3 regions of the Enterobacter pseudoroggenkampii genome follow, and region 1 is predicted to be linked to each of the others. Evidence: predicted binding sites of a transcription regulator. Region 1 holds the regulator's gene; each other region holds the start of a gene.
The links. The regulator PurR, encoded in region 1, represses purine synthesis genes. The targets are predictions, from matches to a motif close to CANGCAAACGTTTGCNTG.
Positions count from the first base shown of each region.

Region 1 (6,417 bases):
GTCAAGTTCCGCATTCCTCGTACCGCTAATGAGATGTACCACCTGCGCGATGCCTCACCGGTTGACCGCGGTGAGCTGGAAAACGGCGATCTGGTGTTCTTCCGCACTCAGGGTCGCGGCACGGCTGACCACGTCGGCGTCTATGTCGGTAACGGAAAATTCATCCAGTCACCGCGTAGCGGCCAGGATATTCAGATCACCTCTCTCAGTGAAGACTACTGGGTACGCCATTACGTCGGCGCACGTCGCGTGATGACGCCGAAAACCATTCGCTAACCCCTGCCCTGCCACACCCGTGGCAGGGTAAGTTCCTCTTTTGCATACCCTTTCAATTTGCTATCCTGTCCTTGTTGTCTGTGTGGTTATTTGACAACGCAAAATACAATAAGGAGAGAAGCAATGTCGTTCGAATTACCTGCACTACCGTATGCAAAAGACGCCCTGGCACCGCATATTTCTGCGGAAACCCTGGAATATCATTACGGCAAGCATCACCAGACGTACGTCACCAACCTGAACAATCTGATCAAGGGCACCGATTTTGAAGGCAAAACGCTGGAAGAGATCGTCCGCAGCTCAGAGGGTGGCGTATTCAACAACGCGGCTCAGGTGTGGAACCACACCTTCTACTGGCACTGCCTGGCGCCAAACGCCGGTGGCGAACCTGCCGGTGAACTGGCTACCGCTATCAACGCCGCCTTTGGCAGCTTCGCGGATTTCAAAGCGAAATTTACCGATGCAGCCATCAAGAACTTCGGTTCGGGCTGGACGTGGCTGGTTAAAGAGGCGGATGGCAAACTGGCTATCGTGTCCACCTCTAACGCAGGCACTCCGCTGACCACCAGCGCTAAGCCGCTGATGACCGTGGACGTATGGGAACACGCTTACTACATTGATTACCGCAACGCGCGCCCGAACTACCTGGAGCACTTCTGGGCACTGGTTAACTGGGACTTTGTGGCGAAGAACTTCGCCGCGTAAGAGACACGCAGAAGGGTTCGCCCTTCTGCGTTTTTGGTTTATTCCGCAGCGCAGGCTGCTTCAGGCTGTTTACGACCCGACATCATCACCAGCAGCAGGCCGAGCGCGGCAATAATCGCCCCCATCACCGGCACAAAGCTGTACCCCAGTCCCCCTGAAATCACGACCCCACCGGCCGCCGCACCGAGCGCATTGCCCAGGTTGAAGGCGCCGATGTTGACCGACGATGAGAGGCCCGGCGCTTCATGCGCAACACGCATCACGCGCATCTGCAGCGGCGGCACCACGGCAAAGGTGGCGGCTCCCCAGACGACCATCGCGATCGCGGCGCCAAACTCATTACGCGCCAGCCACGGAATGGCAATCATGATGACAATCAGCAGGGTTAAGAAGCCCTTCAGCGTGCCGCTTACGGAACGGTCGGCAAATTTCCCACCGAGATAGTTGCCAATCGAGAAGCCCACGCCAATCAGTACCAGCATCGCGGTCACAAAGAGAGGCGTTGCGTGGGTGATGTCATGCAATACCGGTGAAATATAGGTGTAGAGGGTAAACATCGCCCCTGCCCCCAGCACGGTGGTGAGCAGCGCGGAGAGCACCTGCGGGCGCACCAGCACCGACAGCTCTCTGCGCACGTCAGGACGTTCACCCGCGCTGCCTTTCGGCAGGGAGAAGAACAGCGCCACCATCGCGACCACGCCCAGTCCAGCCGTCGCCAGGAATGACATCCGCCAGCCAATAACCTCGCCCAACCAGGTTGCCGCAGGCACCCCGCCAATGTTGGCAATCGTTAGCCCCATAAACATGGTGGCTACGGCGCTGGCCTGCTTATGTTTTGGCACCACGCTGGCAGCCACGACCGATCCCAGCCCGAAGAACGCGCCGTGGTTAAGGCTGGTCAGAATACGCGACAACATCAGCGTGGTGTAGTCCGGCGCAATGGCCGAAAGCACGTTGCCCAGGGTGAAAATCGCCATCAGGAAAATCAGCGCATTGCGGCGCGCGCGGTGCGAAAGGAGAAGCGTCATCAGCGGCGCCCCCACCATCACGCCGATAGCATAGGCGCTGATTAACATCCCTGCCGCAGGGATCGAGACATCCACGCCGCGGGCGATGACGGGCAGTAACCCCATCGGGGAGAATTCAGTAGTGCCAATCCCAAAAGCGCCAATCGCCAGGGCCAGCAGGGGAAAATTGATTTTCATGCGTCAACTCCGGATGCCGTGTCATGTGGTGACACAGAACAAAGAAGCGGAAAGCATGACATCAATCACAAAAAATGAGAAGTTAACAAAATGGCAAAAGATTTTTGCCAGAGAAGTAACAATCGGGTCGATCGGGAGGGAGAAGGCTCTCCCTCCACGTAAATCAGTGCAGCGCAGCCGTCAGACCGGCCGCGACAATCAGAGCCAGCACAATAACGGTGGTGAACAGCGAAAACTTCAGATCGGAACTCATCAATTTTTCTCCTTTTAATCCCCCCACGAAAAGTGAGCCTGCTCATTTTTGCATAATTTACGTCAAAAATCTTCCTGGATTTAGGCTGATAAACACTTTACCTCTTCCCCTTTTCATCAAGATAGGACAAAATTCCACGCTAAATTTATTAGCGTACCGGCCATTGACCCCCTCCTGACGTCCCGTGTCGTTTTCCCGGCGTGCCGCAATTCAAGATTGCGTGATAAGGGTGAGAGAAGGCAAACGTTTACCTTCAAGTTTTTCAGGAGTTTAGGATATGGTCTGGAGTGACATTTAATGGCAACAATTAAAGACGTAGCAAAACGCGCAAACGTTTCCACTACAACCGTATCACATGTAATTAACAAAACCCGCTTTGTGGCGGAAGAGACGCGCAACGCCGTCTGGGCAGCGATCAAAGAGCTGCACTATTCGCCAAGTGCGGTTGCGCGCAGCCTCAAGGTTAATCACACCAAGTCCATTGGATTGCTGGCCACCAGCAGTGAAGCGGCCTATTTTGCCGAGATCATTGAAGCGGTTGAGAAAAACTGCTTCCAGAAAGGTTATACCCTGATTCTGGGCAACGCGTGGAACAGCATTGAAAAACAGCGCGCCTACCTGTCGATGATGGCGCAAAAGCGCGTTGATGGCCTGCTGGTAATGTGTTCCGAGTACCCGGAATCCGTGCTGTCGATGCTCGAAGAGTATCGCCATATTCCCATGGTGGTCATGGACTGGGGTGAAGCGCGCGCGGATTTCACTGATTCCGTTATCGATAATGCCTTTGAAGGCGGCTATATGGCCGGTCGTTATCTGATCGAACGCGGTCACCGCGAGATTGGCGTGATCCCCGGTCCGCTGGAGCGCAACACCGGCGCGGGCCGTCTGGCCGGTTTTATGAAAGCGATGGAAGAAGCGCTGATCAACGTGCCGGAAAACTGGATTGTGCAGGGCGACTTTGAGCCGGAGTCGGGCTACCGCGCAATGCAGCAGATCGTCTCCCAGCCACACCGTCCGACCGCCGTTTTCTGCGGGGGTGACATCATGGCTATGGGCGCGCTCTGCGCTGCCGACGAGCTGGGTCTGCGCGTACCGCAGGATATTTCCGTGATCGGGTATGACAACGTGCGTAACGCGCGTTTCTTCACGCCAGCGTTGACCACCATTCACCAGCCGAAAGATTCGCTGGGCGAAACGGCCTTCAATATGCTGATGGACAGGATCGTCAACAAACGTGAAGAGTCGCAGTCCATTGAAGTTCACCCGCGTCTTATCGAACGCCGTTCCGTTGCGGACGGTCCGTTCCGCGACTACCGTCGTTAATCGCTTTACGGGGCCAGCTATGCTGGCTCCCGTAACCATTCCCGGTTTAGCGTTTCGCTGTCTCCCAGATAATCCAGCAGCCAGGCCATCGCAGGCGAGACATCACTTTGCTGCCAGGTCAGGCAGCAGGCCGCATCCGGGAACGGATTCTCCAGCGTCAGCTCAACCCACTCTCCGGTATCGATGCGCGGACGCGCGAAATGAACGGGCACCATCGCGACGCACAGTCCGGCGCTGAGGCACGTCGCCGACGATTCCCAGTCAGGGGCCACCACCCGCCGCTGGTTGTCCAGAAGCCAGGTGATACGCTTAGGCAATGAACGGGAGGTATCCTCCAGCACCAGCGACGGCCAGTTGCGTAGCGTATCATCGCTGAGCGGCCCCTCCATCGCCGCCAGCGGATGATCGCTTGCCACCACGCACTTCCAGCTCAGCATCCCCATATCGCGAAAGGCGTAACGTCCCCCGACCGGGATCGCCTGCGTGGCCCCGATTGCCATCTCTGCCCTGCCGTCCGCCAGCGCATCCCAGACGCCGTTGAACACCTCCTGCGAGACCCGCAGCTCGACATCTGAAAAATGACGATAGAAATCGACGATCATCTGCCGGGTACGTTCCGGCTTAACGATGTTATCCACCGCGATGGAAAGATGCCCCCGCCAGCCGTTAGCGATCTGCTGACACTGTTCGCGGGTGATCTGCATTTTTTTGATAACAGAACGCCCTTCCTTCAAAAACCACGCCCCTGCGGGCGTTAATTCCACATCACGATGGCGCCGCTCAAACAGCGGAACCGCCAGCCACTCCTCCAACTGACGCACCGTGTAGCTGATGGCCGAAGGGACGCGGTGCAGCTCCTGCGCTGCACCGCTAAAGCTGCCGTTACGCGCGACAGCATCGACCACTTCAAGAGAATAATCTGACCACATTTTCTGCCTGCAAAAAATTTGAATGCACCCGCCAAATATTAGCGTTTCACAAGCGGCTTTGCACTCCCTACACTCTGCGCCAACGTACACCTGCCTCCTCAGGAGAATAAGAGAATGCAACCCAGGAAAGGATTTTTAGTCTGGCTCGGCGGCTTAAGCGTGCTGGGCTTTTTGGCCACCGACATGTACCTGCCCGCGTTTGCCGCGATGCAGGAAGACCTGCAAACCCCTGCGGCGGCCATCAGCGCCAGCCTGAGCCTGTTCCTTGCCGGTTTCGCTTTCGCGCAGCTCCTGTGGGGACCGCTCTCGGATCGCTTTGGTCGTAAACCGGTACTGCTGCTGGGTCTGGCCATTTTTGCCGTGGGCTGCCTGGGGATGCTGTGGGTGCGCGATGCCACCTGGCTGCTGGTGTTGCGCTTTATTCAGGCCGTGGGCGTCTGTGCTGCGGCGGTGACCTGGCAGGCGCTGGTGACCGACTACTATCCGGCTAACCGCACAAACCGTATTTTCGCCACCATTATGCCGCTGGTGGGTCTTTCCCCTGCCCTGGCTCCGCTGCTGGGCAGCTGGATCCTCGCGCACTTTGACTGGCAGGCCATTTTTGCCACGCTGTTTGCCATCACGCTGGTACTGATGCTGCCGGCGTTTGCCCTTAAGCCCGCGCATAAAAAAGAGGCGCATGCGGATGCGAAGCCGATTACCTTCACCTCCCTGCTGAGCGCCAAAGCGTATCGCGGCAATGTCCTGATTTACGCCGCCTGTTCGGCCAGCTTCTTCGCGTGGCTTACCGGCTCGCCGTTCATTCTGCACGATATGGGCTACAGCCCGGCGGCCATCGGTTTGAGCTATGTTCCGCAGACTATCGCCTTCCTGGTGGGCGGGTACGGCTGTCGCGCGGCGCTGCAAAAATGGGAAGGTCAGCAGATGCTGCCATGGCTGCTGGTGCTGTATGCGCTGAGCGTCATCGGCACCTGGGCCGTCGGGTTTATTCCGGGCGCGGGCCTGGCTGAAATTTTGATCCCCTTCTGCGTGATGGCCGTGGCGAACGGGGCGATTTACCCGATCGTGGTGGCACAAGCGTTACGTCCGTTCCCGCAGGCGACAGGCCGCGCCGCCGCGCTGCAAAATACCCTGCAGTTGGGTCTGTGCTTCCTGGCAAGCCTGGTGGTCTCGGCGCTGATTGCGACGCCGCTGTTAACCACCACCAGCGTGATGCTGGTCACCGTTGCGCTGGCGGTGATGGGCTATCGCATGCAGGCCTCCGCGCAGCGTGAGCAGGATAGCGGCGCTCAGGTGGAAACCTCACATGCCTGATTGCGCCAGAAATCATGTTACATTTCAGTGATTAGGTTGCTAACAATTTTCTATTGAATCACCAAATTTTGAGGCCTATACTAAATTTGGTTCGATTAAATACGATAAATATTAAGTGTTAACGGGAGCCGGAGCGCTCCCGTTTTACCATGGAAGGCATTTCGGCAAGGGTTATCTCCCTTCCTCTGTTCTACGTCGGATATTAGCCTCGCGGTATTTACCGTGAGATTTCTCACAAACCAAAAAAAGCGTCTACGCTGTTTGAAGGTTCTGATCACATCAGGGTGATGGAGAAGCTATGAGTTCATCGTGTATAGAAGAAGTCAGCGTTCCGGACGATAACTGGTCCCGGATCGTCAGTGAACTGTTAGGTCGAGCAGGCATCACTATCAATGGATCATCGCCATCCGAT
Region 1 is NZ_JAPMLV010000001.1:1,100,650-1,107,066, reverse strand. It holds gene OTG14_RS05430 (C40 family peptidase) at 1-276, shown strand, start outside; gene sodB (superoxide dismutase [Fe]) at 400-981, shown strand; gene OTG14_RS05420 (MFS transporter) at 1,020-2,186, opposite strand; gene cydH (cytochrome bd-I oxidase subunit CydH) at 2,350-2,439, opposite strand; gene purR (HTH-type transcriptional repressor PurR) at 2,737-3,762, shown strand; gene punR (DNA-binding transcriptional activator PunR) at 3,780-4,691, opposite strand; gene punC (purine nucleoside transporter PunC) at 4,806-6,005, shown strand; gene cfa (cyclopropane fatty acyl phospholipid synthase) at 6,304-6,417, shown strand, end outside.

Region 2 (6,417 bases), 1.4 Mb from region 1:
AAAAATGGCATTATTCGCCTCTTATAGCAAAACTGGCAAACGACCAGGTTCAGGCAGAAAGGTTATCAATGAGCTGGATTGAACGAATTAAAAGTAACATTACCCCAACGCGTAAAGCGAGCATTCCTGAAGGGGTATGGACGAAGTGTGATAGCTGCGGTCAGGTTCTGTATCGCGCAGAGCTGGAGCGCAACCTTGAGGTGTGTCCGAAGTGTGACCACCATATGCGTATGTCGGCGCGCAACCGCCTGCATAGCCTGCTGGACGAAGGCTCTCTGGTAGAGCTGGGTAGCGAACTCGAGCCAAAAGACGTGCTGAAGTTCCGCGATTCCAAAAAATACAAAGATCGTCTGGCCTCTGCACAAAAAGAGACTGGCGAGAAAGACGCGCTGATCGTCATGAAAGGCACCCTGCATGAGATGCCGGTTGTTGCCGCTGCGTTTGAGTTCTCCTTTATGGGCGGCTCAATGGGCTCTGTGGTCGGTGCGCGCTTCGTGCGTGCCGTTGAGCAGGCGCTGGAAGACAACTGTCCGCTGATCTGCTTCTCTGCCTCCGGCGGTGCGCGTATGCAGGAAGCGCTGATGTCACTGATGCAGATGGCGAAAACCTCTGCTGCGCTGGCGAAGATGCAGGAGCGCGGTCTGCCGTATATCTCCGTGCTGACCGACCCAACCATGGGCGGCGTCTCCGCGAGCTTCGCAATGCTGGGCGATCTGAACATCGCTGAGCCAAAAGCGCTGATCGGCTTTGCGGGTCCTCGCGTTATCGAGCAGACCGTTCGTGAAAAACTGCCGCCGGGCTTCCAGCGCAGTGAGTTCCTCATCGAGAAAGGCGCCATCGACATGATCGTCCGCCGTCCGGAAATGCGCCTGAAGCTGGCGAGCATCCTGGCGAAGCTGATGAATCTGCCAGCGCCGAACCCGGATGAGCCGCGCGAAGGCGTGGTGGTACCGGATCAGGAACCCGAGGCCTGATAACTGAAAAGGGCAGGGCCGGTTGGCGCTGCCCTTTTGCTTTCTAATCTGTTAATGACAACCGGGCATTATGGAAAATAAAAGCATTCCCCAAGCCACGTCGCCCCTGGCCGCGTGGCTTTCTTATCTGGAAAACCTGCACAGTAAAACCATCGATATGGGGCTTGAGCGCGTAAGCCAGGTCGCCGCGCGTCTTGATGTGCTCAAACCGGCACCTTTCGTGTTCACCGTCGCGGGGACCAACGGTAAAGGTACGACCTGCCGCACGCTGGAATCTGTCCTGATGGCCGCAGGTTACAAAGTTGGCGTGTACAGCTCGCCACACCTGGTCCGCTACACCGAGCGCGTTCGTGTGCAGAACCGCGAACTGCCGGAATCGGCGCATACGGCGTCGTTCGCGGAAATTGAAGCCGCACGCGGTGAGATCTCATTAACCTATTTTGAATACGGTACCCTGTCGGCGCTGTGGCTGTTCAAACAGGCGCAGCTGGATGTGGTGATTCTTGAGGTTGGCCTCGGCGGACGGCTTGATGCGACCAATATGGTGGATGCGGACGTGGCGGTGGTCACCAGCATCGCGCTGGACCATATCGACTGGCTGGGACCGGATCGTGAAAGCATTGGCCGCGAGAAGGCCGGTATTTTCCGCGCAAATAAGCCCGCGGTGGTTGGCGAGCCGGATATGCCGCATACCATTGCTGACGTGGCGAACGAGAAGGGCGCGCGTCTGCTGCGCCGCGACGTTGACTGGCAGTACGAGGTCCAGGATAACGGCTGGCGCTTTAGCGACGCGCAGGGCGCGCTCGACAACCTGCCGCTGCCGCAGGTACCGCAGCCGAACGCGGCAACCGCGCTGGCGGCACTGCGCGCCAGTGGCCTCACGGTCAGCGAGCAGGCGATCCGCGACGGCATTAAGAATGCGCTGTTGCCCGGGCGTTTCCAGATCGTCAGCGAGTCACCGCGCCTGATTCTGGATGTGGCGCATAACCCCCATGCGGCGGCGTATCTCGCGGGACGTCTCAATTCGTTACCAAAAACCGGGCGCGTGCTGGCGGTTATCGGTATGCTTCATGATAAAGATATCGGCGGGACGCTGGCCTGCATGGAGAGTGTGGTCGATAGCTGGTATTGTGCTCCTCTGGAGGGGCCGCGCGGCGCGACGGCTGAGCAGTTGATGGAACATCTCGGTAAAGGCGCAATCTACAGTAGCGTGGCTCAGGCCTGGCATGCCGCGATGGCGGATGCTAAACCAGAAGATACCGTGCTGGTGTGTGGGTCATTCCACACGGTGGCACATGTCATGGAAGTGATGGACGCGGGGAGAACCGGTGGCGAGTAAGTTTCAGAACCGTTTAACAGGAACCATTGTGCTGGTCGCGCTCGGGGTGATTATTCTCCCGGGTCTGCTCGACGGGCAGAAAAAGCATTATCAGGATGAGTTTGCCGCTATTCCGCTGGTGCCGAAGCCGGGTGACCGCGATGAGCCGGATATGCTGCCTGCGGCGACGCAGGCGCTGCCTGCTCAGCCGCCGGAAGGGGCGGCGGAAGAGGTGCGTGCAGGCGATGCCGCCGCACCATCGCTCGATCCGTCTCGCCTGGCGGCAGCGAGCAACAGCGATATCGATCCGGTGCCGGTCGAGCAGCCTAAACCGGTTGAAAAACCGAAGCCGGTTGAGAAGCCGCAGCCGCAGCCGAAACCGCAGCGGGATAAAGCCGCAGAACAGCTAGCCGCGGCGTCAGAGACACCTCCGCCAGCAAAACCGGCGCAGCAGGATGCCGCTGCCCCAACGGGTAAAGCCTACGTGGTGCAGCTTGGTGCGCTGAAAAACGCCGATAAGGTCAACGAGGTCGTGAGCAAACTGCGCAGTGCGGGATATCGTGTTTACACTTCACCTTCCACGCCGGTGCAGGGTAAAATTACCCGTATCCTCGTGGGGCCAGAAGCGTCCAAAGATAAGCTTAAAGGTTCGCTCGGTGAGCTGAAGCAGATCTCCGGCCTGAGCGGTGTGGTGATGGGCTACAGCGCGAACTGATAAGATCTTACCCATTCCCGGAATGGTTTGCTCCCTCTCCCTTGAGGGAGAGGGTTGGGGTGAGGGGGGAGCAGACGTCCACAGAGACGTCAAATGGACCGTGGCGTTGAACATTTTTTCAGCGCCTTTTTTATTTACGCGCGGGAAGGAAATCCCTACGCAAACGTTTTCTTTTTCTGTTAGAATTCGCCCCGAACTGGATGACAGGGCGTTAAATCGTGGGACACATATGGTCTGGATTGATTACGCCATCATTGCGGTGATTGGTTTTTCCTGTCTGGTTAGCCTGATCCGTGGCTTTGTTCGTGAAGCGTTATCGCTGGTGACATGGGGTTGTGCTTTCTTTGTTGCCAGTCATTACTACACTTACCTGTCTGTCTGGTTCACGGGCTTTGAAGATGAACTGGTCCGAAATGGAATCGCTATCGCGGTGCTGTTTATCGCAACGCTGATTGTCGGCGCTATCGTGAATTACGTGATAGGTCAGCTGGTCGAGAAAACCGGTCTGTCAGGAACGGACAGGGTGCTCGGGATCTGTTTCGGGGCATTACGAGGCGTGCTGATTGTGGCCGCGATCCTGTTCTTCCTGGATACCTTCACCGGGTTCTCCAAAAGCGAAGACTGGCAAAAATCGCAGCTCATTCCAGAGTTCAGCTTCATCATCAGATGGTTCTTTGACTATCTGCAAAGCTCGTCAAGTTTTTTGCCCAGGGCATAAACCCTGAGATGTGGCTTAACGAGGAAAAGACGAATGTGCGGTATTGTCGGTATCGCCGGTTTCATGCCGGTAAACCAGTCGATTTATGACGCGTTAACGGTGCTTCAGCACCGTGGGCAGGATGCTGCGGGTATCATCACCATTGATGCAAACAACTGCTTCCGTTTACGCAAGGCGAATGGCCTGGTAAACGATGTGTTTGAAGCCCGCCATATGCAGCGTCTGCAAGGTAATATGGGGATCGGTCACGTTCGTTATCCTACTGCTGGCAGTTCCAGCGCCTCTGAGGCACAGCCTTTCTACGTCAACTCACCGTATGGCATTACCCTTGCTCATAACGGAAACCTGACCAACGCGCATGAGCTGCGTAAAAAGCTGTTCGAAGAGAAACGTCGCCACATTAACACCACCTCTGATTCTGAAATCCTGCTCAATGTGTTCGCCAGCGAGCTGGATAACTTCCGTCACTATCCGCTGGAAGCAGACAACATTTTTGCCGCGATTGCCGCGACAAACCGTCAGATCCGCGGCGCGTACGCCTGCGTTGCGATGATCATCGGTCACGGTATGGTCGCCTTCCGCGATCCTAACGGCATTCGTCCGCTGGTGCTCGGTAAGCGCGACCTCGGCGATGGCCGTACTGAATATATGGTTGCCTCTGAGAGCGTGGCGCTGGATACCCTGGGCTTCGAATTCCTGCGCGACGTTGCGCCGGGCGAAGCGGTCTACATCACCGAGAAGGGCCAGCTGTTTACCCGCCAGTGTGCCGACAACCCGGTCAGCAACCCGTGCCTGTTTGAATACGTTTACTTTGCCCGTCCGGATTCCTTCATCGACAAGATTTCCGTCTACAGCGCGCGCGTCAACATGGGCACCAAGCTGGGCGAGAAGATTGCCCGCGAGTGGGACGATCTCGACATCGACGTGGTGATTCCTATCCCGGAGACCTCCTGCGATATCGCGCTGGAGATCGCCCGCATTCTGGACAAGCCATACCGTCAGGGCTTCGTGAAGAACCGCTACGTTGGCCGCACCTTTATCATGCCGGGGCAGCACCTGCGTCGTAAGTCCGTGCGCCGCAAGCTGAACGCCAACCGCGCGGAATTCCGCGACAAGAACGTTCTGCTGGTGGATGACTCCATTGTTCGCGGCACCACCTCTGAGCAGATTATCGAGATGGCGCGCGAAGCGGGTGCGAAGAAAGTCTATCTGGCCTCTGCTGCGCCGGAGATTCGCTTCCCGAACGTGTACGGCATCGATATGCCAACCGCCAACGAGCTGATCGCTCACGGCCGTGAAGTGGATGAAATTCGTCAGATTATCGGTGCCGACGGCCTGATTTTCCAGGATCTGAACGATCTCATCGACGCGGTGCGTGCCGAGAACCCGGAAATTCAGCAGTTTGAATGCTCCGTGTTCAACGGTATTTACGTGACCAAAGACGTTGACCAGCAGTACCTCGACTATCTTGATTCGCTGCGCAACGACGATGCGAAAGCCGTCCAGATGCAGAACGATCTCGAAAGTTTAGAGATGCACAACGAAGGTTGATGCTCCGGCAGGTGAGGGCGAATGCCCTCACTTGCAACTCCCCGCAAAATCCTGCACAGTCTGCCCTGAAATCAGTAAGGGCGAAAATCATGAAACGACTCATTGTTGGGCTCAGCGGCGCCAGCGGCGCGATTTACGGCGTACGTCTGTTACAGGTTCTGCGTAACGTGGCGGAAGTCGAGACCCATCTGGTGATGAGCCAGGCGGCGCGGCAGACCCTCTCTCTGGAAACCGATCTCTCCCTGCGCGATGTTCAGGCACTGGCGGACGTGGTTCACGATGCCCGTGATATCGCCGCCAGCATCTCCTCAGGCTCGTTTAAAACGGCTGGCATGGTTATCCTGCCCTGTTCCATTAAAACCCTCTCCGGCATTGTGAACAGCTATACCGATACCCTGGTAACGCGCGCGGCGGATGTGGTGCTGAAGGAGCGTCGTCCTCTGGTGCTCTGCGTGCGGGAAACGCCGCTGCACCTTGGCCACCTGCGTTTGATGACCCAGGCCGCGGAGCTGGGAGCCATCATCATGCCGCCGGTACCGGCATTTTATCATCGCCCGACCTCGCTGGATGACGTGATTAATCAGACCGTTAACCGCGTGCTGGATCAGTTTGACATCGACCTGCCTGAAGATCTCTTCACCCGCTGGCAGGGTGCCTGAATCTGTGCACAAACCAGGTGCATGAAAAGACAAGTTGCCCTGTTTCAGGGCAATTATGCAACGGCGATCATATCCTCGACATTTAATTCGTTTTTTCCCTTTTTCTCTCTCCGGTTCGTTCGGCAGACCTGCTATCTTTCACCATTAAGGCAGTATCGCAACGTTTTATTAACATATTTAACGTCGAAGTTTTGACCAGACGGCAATGTGGCATAAGACCTGCAAGATGAAGCCTGCAACACAACACACAACACAATACATAATAAAATCACGGTACTTGAGGGTAAATGTATGAAGAAGACGGTTCTGGCTCTGTCTTTGCTCGTGGGGTTAAGTGCGGCAGCAGGTAGCTACGCAGCGCTTCCACAGACGGTTCGTATCGGTACAGACGCAACCTACGCGCCATTCTCTTCCAAGGATGCGAAAGGCGATTTCGTGGGGTTTGATATCGATCTGGGAAATGAAATGTGCAAGCGCATTGC
Region 2 is NZ_JAPMLV010000001.1:2,462,802-2,469,218, reverse strand. It holds gene accD (acetyl-CoA carboxylase, carboxyltransferase subunit beta) at 69-974, shown strand; gene folC (bifunctional tetrahydrofolate synthase/dihydrofolate synthase) at 1,045-2,313, shown strand; gene dedD (cell division protein DedD) at 2,303-3,007, shown strand; gene cvpA (colicin V production protein) at 3,237-3,725, shown strand; gene purF (amidophosphoribosyltransferase) at 3,759-5,276, shown strand; gene OTG14_RS12005 (UbiX family flavin prenyltransferase) at 5,366-5,935, shown strand; gene argT (lysine/arginine/ornithine ABC transporter substrate-binding protein ArgT) at 6,227-6,417, shown strand, end outside.
Region 2: a site for PurR is predicted at 3,164-3,181, ahead of cvpA (colicin V production protein). Genes of this name have one in related genera too.

Region 3 (6,417 bases), on a different contig from region 1:
CCATTACGCTGCTGGAGCACGGAGACAAGCAGGCGTTTATCGACAGCTTCCGCAAGGTCGAGCACTGGTTTGGCGATTACGCGCAGCGTTTCCAGAGTGAGAGCCGGACGCTGTTGCGCCAGGCAAATGACAGTCGCCAGTAATGCGATGATGTATATACTGAAAGCCAGCATTGCTGGCTTTTTTCATTTTGGGGAACTGTCATGGCCGAACCGCAGCTGCTGTTGAATTACACCGGGCATTTGCCTGAATGCCCGACGTGGAGCGCCGACGAGCACGCGCTCTACTGGGCCGATATTCTGGAAGGAGAGATCCACCGCTACCATCTGCCGACGGCGGAACACACCGTGCTTTCTTTCCACGAGGAGGTGGGCTGTTTCGCGCTGCGCGAGCGCGGCGGGTTTATCGTCGCCATGCGCAATGGCATCTGGCTTGCCGATAAGCATGGCCTTCTGCAGCGCAAGGTGTGCGACAACCCCTCTAACCCGCAGCTGGCGCGTTTTAACGATGGGGGTACCGACCATCAGGGCCGGTTCTATGCGGGCACGTTCTGGGGGCCGGGAGATTACAACGGCGCCCTGCTGATGCGCATCGACAACGACCTGACGCCGAAGGTGATCCAGTGCGATATTCACGGGCACAACGGCTTAGCGTTTAGCCCGGATAAGCAGTGGATGTTTACCTCAGACACGCCAAACGGTGTGATTTACCGTACGCCGCTTGATGAGCAGGGCGAACCCGGCAGGCGCGAGGTGTTTCGTCAGTTTAAAGAGGGCGAAGGGATACCAGACGGCGCGGCGATGGACGTGGATGGCTGCTACTGGAGCGCGCTGTTTGACGGCTGGCGCATCGCGCGTTTTTCACCGCAAGGGGAGCAACTGGAAGAATACCGCATGCCGGTACGTTGCCCGACGATGGTTTGCTTTGGCGGCGATGATATGAAAACGCTGTTTATTACCACCACGCGGGAAAATATGGATGCGGAGGAGGTGGCGAAATATCCGCTCTCCGGCGCCATCTTCACCCTGCCGGTTAACGTGGCAGGGATGAAGAAAAGCCGTTTTATCGAACGTTAGATCGGATCGACCGGCACCACGTTTTCGCTCGGATAGCAGCCCAGCACTTTCATGGAACGCGTGATCTCGCCCAGCTCGCGCAGGGCTTTCTGCATGGAAGCAGATTCCAGGTTGGCCTGGATATCGAGGTAGAACATTTCTTCCCACGGGTTACCGTGGATTGGGCGCGATTCCAGCCGGGTCATGATCAGGTTGTGATTACGCAGTACCAGCAGGGCTTCAACCAGCGCACCGGCCTGTTGGCCGGTGGCCATCAGCAGCGTGGTTTTGGCCGGTACCTGGTCAGACACATTGATTGCCTTGCGGGCCAGCACCACGAAGCGGGTAATGTTTTGCGTCTGGTTTGCCAGGTTGCGTTCCAGCACCTGTAAACCATACAGCGCGCCGCCCGCTTCGCTGCCGAGCGCCGCGACGGTGGGAGAGTTCGCCTGGGCGACTTTTTCCATCGCCGCCGAGGTGCTTTCGGTGTACTCAATTTTCCAGTTCGGATAGCGGTTCAGGAACTGGCTGCACTGCTGGAACGGCTGCGGGTGGCTGTAGACGGTTTCGATCGTGTTCAGGTCCGTTGAACCGGAGACCAGCACGCAGTGATCGATAGGGATCGTCAGCTCGCCGACCAGCGACAGGCTGGTGTGCTGCAGCAAGTCGTAGACGTCGTTGATGGCGCCGGAGCTGGTGTTTTCAATCGGCACCACGGCGTAATCCGCCTGGCCGGTTTCGACCTGGTTAAAAATGTCGGCAAACTTCGCACAGCCGCTCTCAATAAACTCTTCGAAATGGCGTGCGGCATACTGACGTGCGGCCAGGTGAGAATAAGAGCCCTTGGGCCCGAGGAAGGCGATACGCGCAGAATGCGGATTGGTTTTATTGAGATGCTGCTGGAGTAGCGCTTGCTGGGTGAGAACGGAATCTTCGATGATGAGCTGGAACAACCGGGTAATGTAGTGGGCATCGAGGTGATGCGCTTTGCCGAGCTGAATGAGACGTTCCAGCAGATCCCGCTCGCGGTCGATATCACGGACCGGACGATGGGAGTCCAGCTTGGCTTTGCCCACTTCAACGGCAAGGGCGCGGCGTTCGGCCAGCAGCGCCAGCAGTTTCTCATCCAGCGCGCTGATTTTTACGCGCAGATCCAGTAACGGGTTTTCCGGTGTCATAGTGTTGCCTGTCTCATTTTATCGTTATCAATAAAAAAGGCCCCCCGGTGTGGGAGGCCTTGTTGTTCGTCTTCGCATTCTTTATCACACGACGAAACGCCTCCCGTTCAGGGGAAGGTAAAAAAGAATGCGAAGAAGAACGGCGTAAGTTTCATAAAGTCATCCTGTGAGTGATACCGTTAAAGTACCCGTACTGTTTTCACCCTGTCAATAAAAAACAAAAAACGCGCCCGAAGGCGCGTTGGCGGTACACTCAATTTAAAGGATTACTCTTCTTCAACTTCTTCCGCGAAGCTGGCGTCTTTCACCGATGTTGCGGCGCGACGGGCTTCACCTTTGTGTTGCACTTTATTGAGCTGCCGTTCCAGCTTGTTGATCAAATCGTTAATAGCGGTGTACATATCCTCGTGTTTTGCGCTGGCGACCAGATGGCCGTTTGGAGTATTGATAGTTGCGTCAGCGATGAAACCCTGCGGCTCCTTGGACAGGATGATATGTGGATTAATCAAATGTGTTTGCCATTTATCCAGTTTGGCGAGACGGTCTGCGACGTGCTGGCGAATTGCCGGAGTAATTTCCATTTGTTTACTGGTAATGTTCATTGTCATAAATTTTACCTCTTGTCTTTCCGTCTTGGTGATTCCAGCATACCCGACCTAATGTCAAAATGTGTGATTTAGATCACGTTATTTTGTCGGTTTTTGTCAGGGAATCTTTTTTGTGAGGCAGGGCAGGAAGAGGTGAGATTTACCTTGTAGAAGGCATAAATTGGGGCCATAGTTGACAGGATGTGTTGAGGCTAGCGCGCTTCAGCGACGCTCAGAAACGAATAAAAAAACGGCAGCCCGAAGGCTGCCGTTTTGCATTGAGGCAAAATCAGGTGTTGCTGCTGTTCGCGGCGATGATTTTCGCCACTTTTTCAGCCTGAGCGGTCATCTGCATCTGACGGTAAGCATTTTCCATCAGCTTCAGGCCGTCACGCGTTGCCTGAGTATCCGGGTAATCACGCAGCATACCTTCTACGCGGTTAACCACGGCAACCCATGCGCCACGGCGGGTATAGTATTCCGCCACGGAGTATTCATATTTCGCCAGACGATCTTTCAGGAACACCAGACGCTTGGTGGCGTCGGTCACGTACTGACTGTTCGGATAGCCGCGCACCAGTTTGGAGAAGTCATTGAAGGCATCACGCGCATGCTGTGGGTCACGGTCGGAACGATCCACGCCGAAGAAGCCCTGCAGCGCACTGTCGTCCAGCGCCATGTTGGTAAGACCGCGCATGTACATCACGTAGTCGATGTTAGGATGAGTCGGGTTCAGACGCATGAAACGATCGATGGTTGCCTGAGCCAGCGGCAGATCGGCATTTTTATAGTATGCGTAGATGAGATCTAACTGTACCTGCTGCGAATACGGACCAAATGGATAGCGATTATCCAACGCTTCCAGTTGCGTTATCGCCTGTTTCCAGTTACCGTCCTGCAACTTTTGTTGTGCAGTCGCATAGATTTCATTCGGCGGATTGTCAGGGACCTGTTCATTTGAACCGGAGCAGCCCACCAAAGCCAGGCTCAACGTGGCCGCTGCCACCAGATATTTCATGCGCGTCATGACGTTTTGACTTTCCTCAAATGTTTGTCCGGGAGAAACTCTGTTCCTGCTCCCGATTAAGACCAGCTACAATAGCACACTATATTAAACGGCAAAGCCGTAAAACCCAACGTTAAACGAAGAAGCAGTTTATGGCACAACGAGTAGAACTCACCGCAACAGTCTCCGAAAATCAGCTCGGTCAACGCTTAGATCAGGCTTTGGCCGAATTGTTCCCTGATTATTCGCGTTCACGCATAAAAGAATGGATCCTTGACCAGCGCGTGCTGGTAAACGGCAAGATCTGGGACAAACCAAAAGAGAAAGTGTTAGGTGGGGAAGCTGTCGCCATCAATGCTGAAATCGAAGAGGAAATCCGCTTCGAGCCGCAGGATATCCCACTGGACATCGTCTATGAAGATGATGACATTCTGGTGATCAACAAGCCGCGAGACCTGGTTGTTCATCCGGGCGCGGGGAACCCTGACGGTACGGTACTTAACGCACTTCTCCATTACTATCCACCGATTGCGGATGTCCCGCGCGCGGGCATCGTGCACCGTCTGGATAAAGACACCACGGGTTTGATGGTGGTGGCGAAGACCGTTCCTGCTCAGACACGTCTGGTGGAGTCGCTGCAGCTGCGCGAAATCACCCGTGAGTATGAAGCGGTAGCCATTGGGCATATGACCTCTGGCGGAACGGTGGAGGAGCCTATCAGCCGTCACCCAACCAAGCGTACCCATATGTCGGTGCATCCGATGGGTAAACCGGCGGTGACGCACTATCGCATTATGGAACACTTCCGTATTCATACGCGCCTGCGTCTGCGTCTGGAAACCGGGCGTACTCACCAGATCCGCGTGCATATGGCTCACATTACCCATCCGCTGGTGGGCGATCAGGTCTACGGTGGCCGTCCGCGTCCGCCTAAAGGCGCATCGGATGAGTTCATCAGCGTATTGCGTAAATTCGATCGTCAGGCGCTGCACGCGACCATGCTGCGTCTTTACCATCCTATCACCGGCATTCAGATGGAGTGGCATGCGCCTATCCCTCAGGATATGGTGGATCTTATTGACGCCATGCGTGCTGATTTCGAAGAACATAAGGATCAAGTGGACTGGTTATGACCAAACTGATTGTCCCGGAGTGGCCATTGCCTGCTGGCGTGGCTGCCTGCAGTTCAACCCGCACTGGCGGTGTTAGCCAGGGCGCGTGGGAGTCATTGAACCTCGGTGTGCACTGTGGTGACAACCTGGAACACGTGGAAGAGAACCGCAGGCGTCTGTTTGCTGCGGGGAACTTGCCGTCGAAGCCGGTCTGGCTGGAACAGGTTCACGGCAAGGCGGTGCTGAAGTTGACGGGAGAACCCTATGCTTCTAAACGCGCTGATGCCTCTTACAGCAATACTCCGGGAACCGTTTGTGCCGTAATGACCGCCGATTGTCTGCCAGTGCTGTTCTGCAACCGTGCAGGTACCGAGGTGGCTGCAGCACACGCGGGCTGGCGTGGACTGTGTGAAGGCGTGCTGGAAGAAACCGTCGCCTGTTTTAAGGATGAGCCCGCCAATATTATGGCCTGGCTTGGCCCGGCCATTGGTCCTCGCGCTTTTGAAGTGGGCCCAGAGGTCCGCGACGCCTTTATGGATAAAGATCCGCAAGCGGTGGACGCCTTCCTGCCTTCTGGAGATAAATATCTGGCCGATATTTACCAGCTTGCGCGTCAGCGTTTGAATAACGTGGGCGTAACGCAGATCTCCGGCGGCGATCGCTGCACATTCACCGAAAAGGGTGATTTTTTCTCTTATCGCCGCGACAAGACCACTGGTCGTATGGCAAGTTTTATTTGGCTGATATAACCTAAAGAATCAAGACGATCCGGTACGTGCCGTTTTCTTTTCACATAATTCAGGTCATTAACCTTGAATAATTGAGGGATGACCTCATTTAATCTCCAGTAGCAAATTTGACCTGTTATGGGAGGAGTTATGCGTCTGGATCGTCTTACTAATAAATTCCAGCTTGCTCTCGCCGATGCCCAGTCCCTCGCACTGGGGCACGACAACCAATTTATCGAACCTCTTCATTTAATGAGCGCCTTGCTGAATCAGGAAGGGGGATCGGTACGTCCTTTATTAACGTCCGCTGGCATTAATGCTGGCCAGTTACGCACCGCTATCGATCAGGCGCTGAGCCGTTTGCCGCAGGTCGAAGGGACCGGCGGCGACGTTCAGCCGTCGCAGGATCTGGTGCGCGTGCTGAACCTTTGCGACAAGCTGGCGCAAAAACGTGGGGACAACTTTATTTCGTCAGAGCTATTTGTTCTGGCGGCGCTTGAATCACGCGGTACCTTGACCGACCTGCTGAAATCTGCCGGTGCGACCACCGCCAATGTGACTCAGGCGATTGAGAAAATGCGCGGAGGTGAAAGCGTGAACGATCAGGGAGCCGAAGACCAACGTCAGGCTTTGAAGAAATTTACGGTCGATCTGACCGAGCGTGCTGAACAGGGCAAACTTGACCCGGTTATCGGCCGTGATGAAGAAATCCGCCGTACCATTCAGGTACTGCAGCGTCGTACCAAGAACA
Region 3 is NZ_JAPMLV010000004.1:2,677-9,093, reverse strand. It holds gene tyrA (bifunctional chorismate mutase/prephenate dehydrogenase) at 1-143, shown strand, start outside; gene OTG14_RS16930 (SMP-30/gluconolactonase/LRE family protein) at 204-1,076, shown strand; gene pheA (bifunctional chorismate mutase/prephenate dehydratase) at 1,073-2,233, opposite strand; Phe leader region at 2,264-2,389, opposite strand; gene pheL (pheA operon leader peptide PheL) at 2,341-2,388, opposite strand; gene raiA (ribosome-associated translation inhibitor RaiA) at 2,500-2,841, opposite strand; gene bamD (outer membrane protein assembly factor BamD) at 3,110-3,847, opposite strand; gene rluD (23S rRNA pseudouridine(1911/1915/1917) synthase RluD) at 3,979-4,959, shown strand; gene yfiH (purine nucleoside phosphorylase YfiH) at 4,956-5,687, shown strand; gene clpB (ATP-dependent chaperone ClpB) at 5,817-6,417, shown strand, end outside.
Region 3: a site for PurR is predicted at 2,939-2,956, ahead of raiA (ribosome-associated translation inhibitor RaiA). Genes of this name have one in related genera too.